Regions from separate parts of the Streptomyces sp. NPDC055099 genome, predicted to be linked through region 3. Evidence: riboswitches for the same ligand, from Rfam matches in the RefSeq annotation. Region 3 holds a riboswitch; each other region holds the start of a gene.
The links. Region 3 has a riboswitch for cyclic di-AMP ahead of ACWFRU_RS08545 (M23 family metallopeptidase). Riboswitches for the same ligand answer to the same signal wherever they lie in the genome.
Positions count from the first base shown of each region.

Region 1: it holds a riboswitch for cyclic di-AMP, as region 3 does, so the genes downstream of both, ACWFRU_RS32190 (M23 family metallopeptidase) here and ACWFRU_RS08545 (M23 family metallopeptidase) in region 3, are expected to answer to the same signal.
Region 2: it holds a riboswitch for cyclic di-AMP, as region 3 does, so the genes downstream of both, ACWFRU_RS14770 (NlpC/P60 family protein) here and ACWFRU_RS08545 (M23 family metallopeptidase) in region 3, are expected to answer to the same signal.

Region 1 is NZ_JBSGUA010000016.1:21,503-24,703, forward strand. Features, by position in the region: gene ACWFRU_RS32190 (M23 family metallopeptidase) at 4-1,089, opposite strand; cyclic di-AMP (ydaO/yuaA leader) riboswitch at 1,101-1,247, opposite strand; gene ACWFRU_RS32195 (PP2C family protein-serine/threonine phosphatase) at 1,450-2,607, opposite strand; tRNA gene ACWFRU_RS32200 (tRNA-Met) at 2,774-2,847, opposite strand; gene ACWFRU_RS32205 (hypothetical protein) at 2,969-3,201, shown strand, end outside.
Region 2 is NZ_JBSGUA010000005.1:68,234-71,434, reverse strand. Features, by position in the region: gene pcrA (DNA helicase PcrA) at 1-754, opposite strand, end outside; cyclic di-AMP (ydaO/yuaA leader) riboswitch at 1,009-1,165, shown strand; gene ACWFRU_RS14770 (NlpC/P60 family protein) at 1,174-2,370, shown strand; gene ACWFRU_RS14765 (hypothetical protein) at 2,465-2,818, opposite strand; gene ACWFRU_RS14760 (NlpC/P60 family protein) at 3,139-3,201, shown strand, end outside.
Region 3 is NZ_JBSGUA010000003.1:119,379-122,579, forward strand. Features, by position in the region: gene ACWFRU_RS08540 (M16 family metallopeptidase) at 1-1,365, shown strand, start outside; cyclic di-AMP (ydaO/yuaA leader) riboswitch at 1,573-1,736, shown strand; gene ACWFRU_RS08545 (M23 family metallopeptidase) at 1,749-2,552, shown strand; gene ACWFRU_RS08550 (GntR family transcriptional regulator) at 2,766-3,201, shown strand, end outside.

The DNA.
Region 1 (3,201 bases), on a different contig from region 3:
ACCTCAGATCGACTGGCCCTTGCCGCGCAGCCACGCCGCCGGGTCGACCCCGGTGGCGTCGCCGCCCGGGTGGACCTCCATGTGGAGGTGCGCGCCGGTGACGTTGCCGGTGGCGCCGACGCGGCCGATGGTCTCGCCGGTGGTGACCTTCTGGCCCGCGCTGACGTTCATCGAGGACTGGTGGCAGAACCACACCTCGGTGCCGTCGTCGAGTTCGAGGACCGTGCGGTAGCCGTACGCCCCCGCCCAGCCGGCCTCCTTGATGGTGCCGGAGTGGACGGCCTTGATGGGCGTGCCCGTCGGAGCCGCGAAGTCCAGGCCGGTGTGGTAGCCGGAGGACCACATGGAGCCGGGCTGACCGAAGGTGCCGGTGAGCGTGTACGAGGCGACGGGGAGGGTGTAGCTCTTCGCGAGCTTGGCCAGGCGCTCCGCCTCGGCCTTCTTCTTGGCCTCGGCCTCGGCCTTCTTCTTGGCGGCGGCCTTCTCGGCGGCGATCTTCTTCTCGGCCGCGGACTGCTTGGCGGCGGCCTGTTCGGCGGCCTGCTTCACGGCGGCTTCCTCGGCGGCCTTCTGGACCGCGTCGTCGGCCTGGTCCTGCTGGTTCTCGGCTTGCTCCATGATGCGGGCCCGCAGTGCCTCGCCCGCGTCCGTGGTGCCCTGCTCGGTGTCGGCGGCGCTGAGACCGGCGGCACTGAGGGGCGCGGCGGCGGTCACCACGCCGTTGTCCGCGGAACCCGAGTCGGACGCGTCGTCGGATATCAGGGACCCCACGCCCGGAAGCGACTTGGCCTCCGGCAGCGAGTCCGTGACGGCCGAGAGGTCCGGCATGGCGATGGAGACCGGGGGCTTGCCGTCCTGCGCGGTGGCGATGCCGCCCGCGCCGACGGCGGCGATGACGCCTACGCCGAGAACCGTGGAGCTGCGGGCGAGCCCGCCACCACCCCGCTTGTGCACGCGGTGCCTGCCGCGGACGGGACGGATGGACTCCTCGGTGGGGTTCCATTCCTCCCAGGAATTGTCGTCGTACCCACCGAAATCGTCGTCATTCGGTACGTAAACGCCTTGGGGGGCAGGGCGGTTGGACGCCACTGGGGCGCACTCCTTTCCTTCCTTCTCGCCTACCGGGTTAGCTGACGGGTTCGGAGCAGGAAGGTCTCCTACGAACATCTGGCACGGAGGCACAGATGCCCGATTCACCCCAATTAGTGGTTCCCCGGCTCCCTTTCGGGATTAGGCGCGTGCGCGCGGAGCCGACTCGAGTGACGGCTGGGACGACCGCGCTGCGTTATCGAACGTTAATAGACAGCAGGCCGGTATTCCAAGCTGTTCCGACTGATCGTTAACGCTCATGGCCCGTACTTATCGGGACACCGGGGGCCGGAACGGGGCGAGTTGACCCCACTTCTTCACACACCGGAGCTTCACATCTCCTTGACAGTACGTCAGTTGTTATGCGGAGTGGTGTCCTTCCGTCACGGCCGGTGACAGCGGCCGCCGCACCGCCAGCAACGCCATGTCGTCGGTCCCCCCTCCGCCGGTGTGCCGCCGCACCTCCTCGACGAGCGTCGTCAGGAGCGCGTCCGGGCCGCCCGGCCCCGGGAAGATCCGGCCGCCGAGCCGCGCCGCCGGGTCGTAGAACTCGCCCCGGGTGTCACGCGCCTCGGAGAGCCCGTCGGTGTAGAGCAGCAGCATCGCCCCCGGCGGGAACTCCGTCTCGTCCGCGCGGTCCGGCCAGGCGCCCAGCTCGCCCATCCCCAGCGGCAGCGCGGGCTCGGTGGCGGTCAGGACGCACAGCCGTCCGTCGCCGCGCAGGAGCAGCGGGCCCGGGTGCCCGCGGTTGATGAGACGCACCAGACCGTCGCCGTGCGGGATCTCCGCGAGGACGGCGGTGGTGAACCCCTCGAAGGCGTCGAGCCCGTCGCGTCGTGTGCCCTCCCGCGCGAGGGCGCGCTCCAGGCGCTGCGCCACGGCCTCCAGCGTCGCCTCCTGCTCGGCGGCCTCCCGGAACGCCCCGATCACCACGGCGACGGCCGCCACCGCGCCCATGCCCTTGCCCCGCACGTCGCCGACGATGACGCGGACGCCGTGCGGGGTGTCCTGCACGGCGTACAGATCGCCCCCGATGAACGCGTCGGCCTCCGCGGCCTCGTACCGCGCCGCGACGTCGAGGCCGCCGATACGGGGGTCCGGCTGGGGCAGCACCGCGCGCTGGGCGGCCTCGGAGATGGAGCGGGCGGACGCGAGCTGTTTGTCGCTGCGGCGTACGACGCGGTTGATGACGACGGCCAGGACGGCGACGGTCACCACCGTGATCAGTTCGGTGACGGCCTCGACGTCGGTGGTGGTACTGGTCTTGAAGTGCAGGGCGAGCACGGCGGAGCAGGAGGCGGCGCCGATGAGGGTGGTGCTGAGCAGCGAGTAGAAGGGTGCCGCGATGAGGGGGGCCGCGGTGAACAGGGGTACGGCGGTGAACCTGGGCGGGGTCGACACGTCGTACACGATCCCGACGACGATGAGCAGCAGGGGAAGAGCCCGCACGAGCGCCCGCTCGTGCCGCACATCGGGCCGCTTGCCGCCGCCCCCGCCGATTCCACCTCGCTGCCCCACTCACTCAGGGTTCCCGGAGGGGCGGCGCGGGGCGACCGGTGTGGGCCGACCGGGCTACCGACTCCAATCTCGGCTCATGGCGACACATGGCGACACATGGGGACTCATGGCGGCGGAAACACCGAAGGCCCGAATCCATTTCTGGATCCGGGCCTTCGGTCTTTAGTAGCGGGGACAGGATTTGAACCTGCGACCTCTGGGTTATGAGCCCAGCGAGCTACCGAGCTGCTCCACCCCGCGCCGTTGAATGCAACTCTACGCCATCAGGGGGAGTGAAAGCGAACCGGTTGCGAACGGCCTGCAAACGGAGCCATGGGAACGAGGCGCGTGACGCTGCGGGCCGGGCGTCGTTGGCCAGCTCATGAAGAAGATCATCACCGCAGGCATGCTGGTCATCGGCTCTCTCGCCATGGCGGCACCGGCCCACGCCGACAACGACTCCAACTTCGGCGGCGGCGTGGACGCCGCCAACGCCTGGAACTTCACGGCATCCGCCGTGTGCCTCCAGGAAGTCGCGGTGGTGCCGGTCCTCGGAGACTGGGTGGGCGACCACGCCAACAACTGCTCCAACGGCAACGTCATCGACCACGCCCG
Region 2 (3,201 bases), on a different contig from region 3:
AGTCGAGGGCGTTCGCCTCGCGCAGCCGCGACTGGTACATCGCGTACGCCTGGGCGAGCGTCTTCTCGAAGCCGTCGGCGGCCTGTCCTGCGAAGGTCTCCTCGTCGATCAGCTCGTTCTTCAGGTTCGAGATCTTGGCGCTGAAGGACTTCGGCGGGAACTTCTTCGGGTCGATGTCCAGGTCACGGCAGACCAGCGCCATGAGCCGCTTGGAGTCGGCGGCGTCGTAGATCGAGAAGGAGGAGGTGAAGCCGAGCTTCTTCGACTCGCGGCGCAGGATGCGGACGCACGCGCTGTGGAACGTCGACACCCACATCGCGTTGGCCCGCGGCCCGACGAGCTGCTCGACGCGCTCCTTCATCTCGCCCGCGGCCTTGTTCGTGAACGTGATTGCCAGGATCTGCCCCGGGTGCACGTGCCGCTCGGCCAGGAGATACGCGATGCGGTGCGTCAGGACCCGGGTCTTGCCGGAGCCCGCGCCCGCGACGATGAGCAGCGGGGAGTCCGCGTGCACGACGGCCGCGCGCTGGTTCTCGTTCAGCCCGTCGAGCAGGGCCGCCGGGTCGATCACGGGGCGCGGGGCGCCACCGCGGTAGTGCGCGTCCCGGGGTACGGGCGCGTCGAACTTCCCGTCGAACAGATCGTCCGGAACGGATTCCGGGGCGCTGTCCTCGGGCGGCGGCGGGGGCTCCTCCTCGGAAGCCCGCGAGGGCTTGAGGTCCGCCAGGAAGCTGTCATCAAAGAGGCTGCTCATCGCCTCCCGAGTCTAGGCGGCCCCACTGACAACCCGCCCCGGGTTCCGGCCACGTCCACCCGCACATGCCCCGCACACGCCCCGCCCGCGGCCCGTCACGTTCCGCGACGGCGCCGCGTGTCCGCGTCAAGAGCTTCGTAAAGTAACGAAAACGTATCGGGCATATCGAACATCAACCTTCACACGGAGCACACGAGTTGGCTACCGTGCTCCGCGGGCTGCTCGTACTCCCACCGGCGAACCCCGCCGGGAACGGGTGGCCTCCGCCGAGTTCGATCTCCTCGGAGCCGGGGACCCACCAAGAACTTGGGGTGAATCGGTCCCGTACGCGGTACGGGACCGTAGGGCAACCTTCCGGAATCACCCGCCCGAACCCGACAGCTAACCCGGTAGGCGGTCTACGGAAGGAGTCGCCTCCCTTGGCGTCGCACCGCAAGCCGCGGGCCCGCATCACCGGCCTACGCACCGCTCCGGCCCTCGGCATCACGACGGCAGCCCTCACCTCCGTGGCTCTCCTGTCACAGAGCGCGCAAGCGGCACCGTCAGCGCCCCAGAAGCCCAGCCTCGAAGAGGTGCAGAAGAAGGTCGACGACCTCTACCACCAGGCGGGCGTGGCCACCCAGAAGTACAACTCCGTCAAGGAGCGCACCGACAAGCAGCGCAAGAAGGTCGACACCCTTCTCGACGATGTGGCCAAGCGCACGGACAAGCTGAACGAGGCCCGCCGGCAGCTGGGCACGTTCGCCGCGGCCCAGTACCGCACCGGGGGCGTCTCCGAGACCGCCACGATGATGCTCGCCGACGACCCGCAGGGGTACTTCGACCAGAACCACCTGTCGGACCGGCTGACCGCACGCCAGAAGAAGGCGGTCGACGACTACCAGACGCAGCAGGCCTCGGCGACGAAGCAGCGCACGAAGGCCGCCAAGAGCCTGGAGACGCTGAGCGACTCGCGGGACGACCTGCGGACGAGCAAGCAGACCGTCCAGAAGAAGCTGGGCGCGGCGCGCACGCTGCTCTCGGAGCTGACGGCCGAGGAGAAGGCACGCCTCGCGGCGATCGAGAAGAAGAAGGAAGAAGAGGCCAAGCGCAAGGCCGCCGAGCTGGCGCGCAAGCAGGAGGCCGAGGCGGAGGCCAAGCGCAAGGCGGCGGAAGAGGCGGCGGCCAAGGAGCGCGAGAAGGAGACTCCGGACTCGGGCACGGACACGGGTTCCGGCACCGACACGGGCTCCGGCTCCGGCTCCGACGGCACGGACAGTGGCTACGCGACGAAGGCCGCGAAGGTGATCAACTTCGCCGAGGCGCAGATCGGCAAGCCGTACGTGTGGGGCGCGACCGGGCCCGACTCCTACGACTGCTCCGGGCTCACCCAGGACGCGTGGAAGGCCGCGGGGATCTCCCTGCCGCGTACGACGTGGGACCAGGTGAAGGTCGGCACGACCGTGAAGACGGCCGACGCCAAGCCCGGCGACCTGGTGTTCTTCTACGACGACATCAGCCACGTCGGGATCTACATCGGCGACGGCAAGATGATCCACGCGCCGAAGCCGGGGACGAACGTCCGCGTGGAGTCGATCTACTACATGCCGATCCACAGTGTGGTGCGGCCCGCCTGAGCACTCGCCCAGGAGCCCATCACGCGCGCGTGGCCCGCATTCCCGGGGGGATTGCGGGCCACGCGCGCGTAGTGGGCCGGTCGGATCCGCGGACTCAGGTCCACAGCACCGCGATGAAGATGTTCGCGACGGTCAGCAGGCCGACGGCGCCGAACATCCCCTTGTCCACCTGCTCGTCGTCCCGTTTCACGTAGACCAGCGCGAGGATCACGATCAGGACGGCCATCTTGATGCCGATCTTGACGTTGTTGACGGGGTTGTCGTCCGCCTGGTTGAGGCCCACCAGGACCACGCCCGTGACGAGCATCGTGAGCGCGCCGTGCAGCATCGCGGGGACGAAGCGGGCCGTGCCCTGGCCCATCTGCTTCATCTGGGTGAGGAAACCGCCCAGGAGGGAGGCGATGCCGATGATGTGCAGGCCGACGAAGAGATGGGTGAGAACGTCCATGGTTCCGGAGCCTAGCCGGGGCCGTATCACCCCTCCGTAGCCAGGTGGCCCCCGAGCGCCGCATCGGTCACGTGCGCCTCCGAAGACTGCCGGTTCGGCGGATCACGCGGTCACTTGAGGTCACCGGACGCCACAGTCGCGTCAGTTGCGCACAATCCGTCACCAACCCGTGACGGTCAGGTTTAGCGTCCTTCGTCAGGTGACCGGCTCCCCACCGCCGCCCGGACCCGGGGCGGCAGTCGGTTACCACCGCCGAGAATCCGGCGGCGGCCCGCTCCCCCTGTGCGGGCCGTCGCCGGAACCTTAAGGAGCCCCCCTTCGTGGCAGCGCACCGCAAGCCGAAACAGCGCTCGCTCAGTGGCCATACGGCCCGTACCGCCGCC
Region 3 (3,201 bases):
CAGTTCCACCCGCAGCCCCAGGCGGGCGAGGCACGGCCGTGGGCCTTCCCCGCGCCCGAGCGCGCCACCCTGGACAACGGCCTCACGGTGCTGCGCTGCCACCGGCCCGGCCAGCAGGTCGTCGCGGTGGAGGTCCACCTGGAGGCGCCGCTCGACGCCGAGCCCGCCGGCCTCGACGGCGTCGCCACGATCATGGCGAGAGCCTTCAACGAAGGTACGGACAAGCACTCCGCCGAGGACTTCGCCGCCGAACTCGACCGCTGCGGCGCCACCATGGACGCGCACGCCGACCACCCCGGCGTACGCGTCTCGCTCGAAGTCCCGGTCTCCCGCCTCCCGAAGGCGCTCGGCCTGCTCTCCGACGCCCTGCGCGCCCCCGCCTTCGCGGACAGCGAGATCGAGCGCCTCGTGCGCAACCGCCTGGACGAGATCCCGCACGAGGCCGCGAACCCGGGGCGCCGCGCCGCCAAGGAGCTGTCCCGGCAGCTCTTCCCGGCGACCTCCCGCATGTCGCGCCCCCGTCAGGGCACCGAGGAGACGGTCACGGCCATCGACTCGGCGGCGGTGCGCACCTTCTACGAGAAGCACGTGCGTCCCGCCACGGCGACCGCCGTCATCGTGGGCGACCTGACCGGCGTCGACCTGGACGCCGTCCTCGCCGACACCGTCGGCGCCTGGACGGGCGGCACCGCCGAGCCGCGTCCGGTGCCCCCGGTGACCGCGGACGACACCGGGCGTGTCGTCATCGTGGACCGCCCCGGAGCCGTCCAGACACAGCTGCTCATCGGCCGCGTGGGACCGGACCGCCACGACCGTGTCTGGCCCGCGCAGGTGCTCGGCACGTACTGCCTCGGCGGCACCCTCACCTCACGCCTGGACCGCGTCCTGCGCGAGGAGAAGGGATACACCTACGGCGTACGGTCGTTCGCCCAGGTCCTGCGTTCCGCACCGGACGGCACCGGCGCCGCGATGCTCGCCATCAGCGGCTCCGTGGACACTGAGTCCACGGGCCCGGCGCTCGACGACCTGTGGAAGGTCCTGCGCACCCTCGCGGCCGACGGCCTCACGGACGCCGAGCGCGATGTCGCCGTGCAGAACCTGGTGGGCGTGGCCCCGCTCAAGTACGAGATGGCGGCGTCCGTCGCGGCCACGCTCGCCGACCAGGTCGAGCAGCACCTGCCGGACGACTTCCAGGCCCAGCTCTACCGCCAGTTGGCCGCGACCGGCACCGTGGAGGCCACTGCCGCCGTCGTGAGCGCCTTCCCGGTGGACCGTCTGGTGACGGTGCTCGTCGGTGACGCCGCGCAGATCGAGGAGCCCGTCAGGGCGCTCGGCATCGGTGAAGTGAGTGTGGTCACGGGGTGACCGCGAGCTGAGTCACAGTCAGGACATATCGGGACCCCAGTGGCTGAGATTTACCACTGGGGTTCTCATATGTCCGAATTGCTATGGAGGTTACGTGTCTGACCTGTGGCGTGCGCTACAAAAGCTCTGATCCGTTTGTCGTTTGAAAGACGGCCCGCTTAGCGTCATCCCGGCTGTTCGTCATGCAGTAGTCGCACCCGCGGCACCGGACAGTCATCGCCGAGTCCCCGTACGGCGCGAGCCAGGGGAGCCGGGGACCCACATGTCCCCTTGGGGTGAATCGGGAACCTTGCCGTCAGGTGAGGGACTCGTAGGAGACCTTCCTGCTCCGAACCCGTCAGCTAACCCGGTAGGCGAGAAGGAAGGAAAGGATCAGCCGCTTCATGGCGTTCACCCGTGCCACCGGGAAGCACCGTCGCCCGAGCCGCCTCACGCGTACGACCGCGAACGTGGCGGGCGTCGCAGCCCTCACCACCACCGGTGTCATCGGAGGCCTGGCCGCTCCGGCGCTCGCCGCCGACGACGCGGCGGCCCTCGAGCACACCGGCCTGACCCAGGCCGTCTCCGTCGGCGACTCGCTCGCCGAGAGCATCGACGCGCAGGCCGCCGCCCAGCAGCAGGCCGCCGACGCCGCCGCCGCGGCCAAGAAGGCCGAAGAGGCCGCCAAGAAGAAGGCCGAAGAGGCGAAGCGCAAGGCCGAGGCCGAGGCGAAGGCCAAGGCCAAGAAGGAGCGCGAGGCCAAGGAGCGTGCCGCTCGCGAGGCCGAGCGCAAGCGCCTCAACACCTACGTCTCCCCGATCTCCGGCTCGTACGTCTCCACGGGCTACCAGACCGGCGGCGCCATGTGGTCCTCCGGCAGCCACACCGGCGTGGACTTCCACGCCGCCTCCGGCACCCCCGTCCACGCGGTCGGCTCCGGCACCGTCGTCGAGGCCGGCTGGGGCGGCGCCTACGGCAACAACGTGGTCATCAAGATGAACGACGGCACGTACACCCAGTACGGCCACATGTCGTCCCTCGGTGTCACGGTCGGCCAGGCGGTCACTCCGGGCCAGCAGATAGGCCTCTCCGGCTCCACCGGCAACTCCAGCGGCCCGCACCTGCACTTCGAGGCCCGCACCGGCGCGGACTACGGCACGGACATCGACCCCGTCTCGTACCTCCGCTCGCACGGCGTCAACGTCTGATCCCGGCGGACGAAGGCGGACGCGCGAAGCGCCACTGATTCACCGAAAGCCCCGGCTCGTCGAGAGCCGGGGCTTTCGCCGTTCCCGTATCTCCTTTGGCCAAAAGTATCCCTGGATTTCGGCCTGCCGTCGGAAATTCGGCCGTCCTGCAATAGAGTCGCAGAACAGGCGTCGATCGACCGCGTTTCGCGGGGATTAAGGCGGAGGTCAGTCATGCGCATTCCCGCGCACTCGGTATGCACGGCCATCCGGGACGACATCGTCTCCGGTGTCTACGAACGGGGTGGCCGGCTCACCGAGGAACTGCTCGCGCGCCGCTACGGAGTCTCCCGCGTCCCGGTGCGCGAAGCCCTGCGCACCCTTGAGGCCGAGGGCTTCGTCGTCACGCGCCGGCACGCGGGCGCGTGCGTCGCGGAGCCCACCGAGCAGGAGGCCGCCGACCTCCTTGAGATCCGCGCGCTCCTGGAGCCCCTGGGCGCGGCCCGCGCCGCCCAGCGCCGCACGGAGGCGCACCTGAAGGTCCTGCGCGGTCTCGTCAGGCTCGGCCAGGAGCGGTCGAGGCGCGGCCAGAGCGAGGATCTGCGCTCCCTGGGCGGCTGGTTCCACGAGACGCTCGCCCAGGCGTCCGGCAGCCCGGGCCTCACGGCGC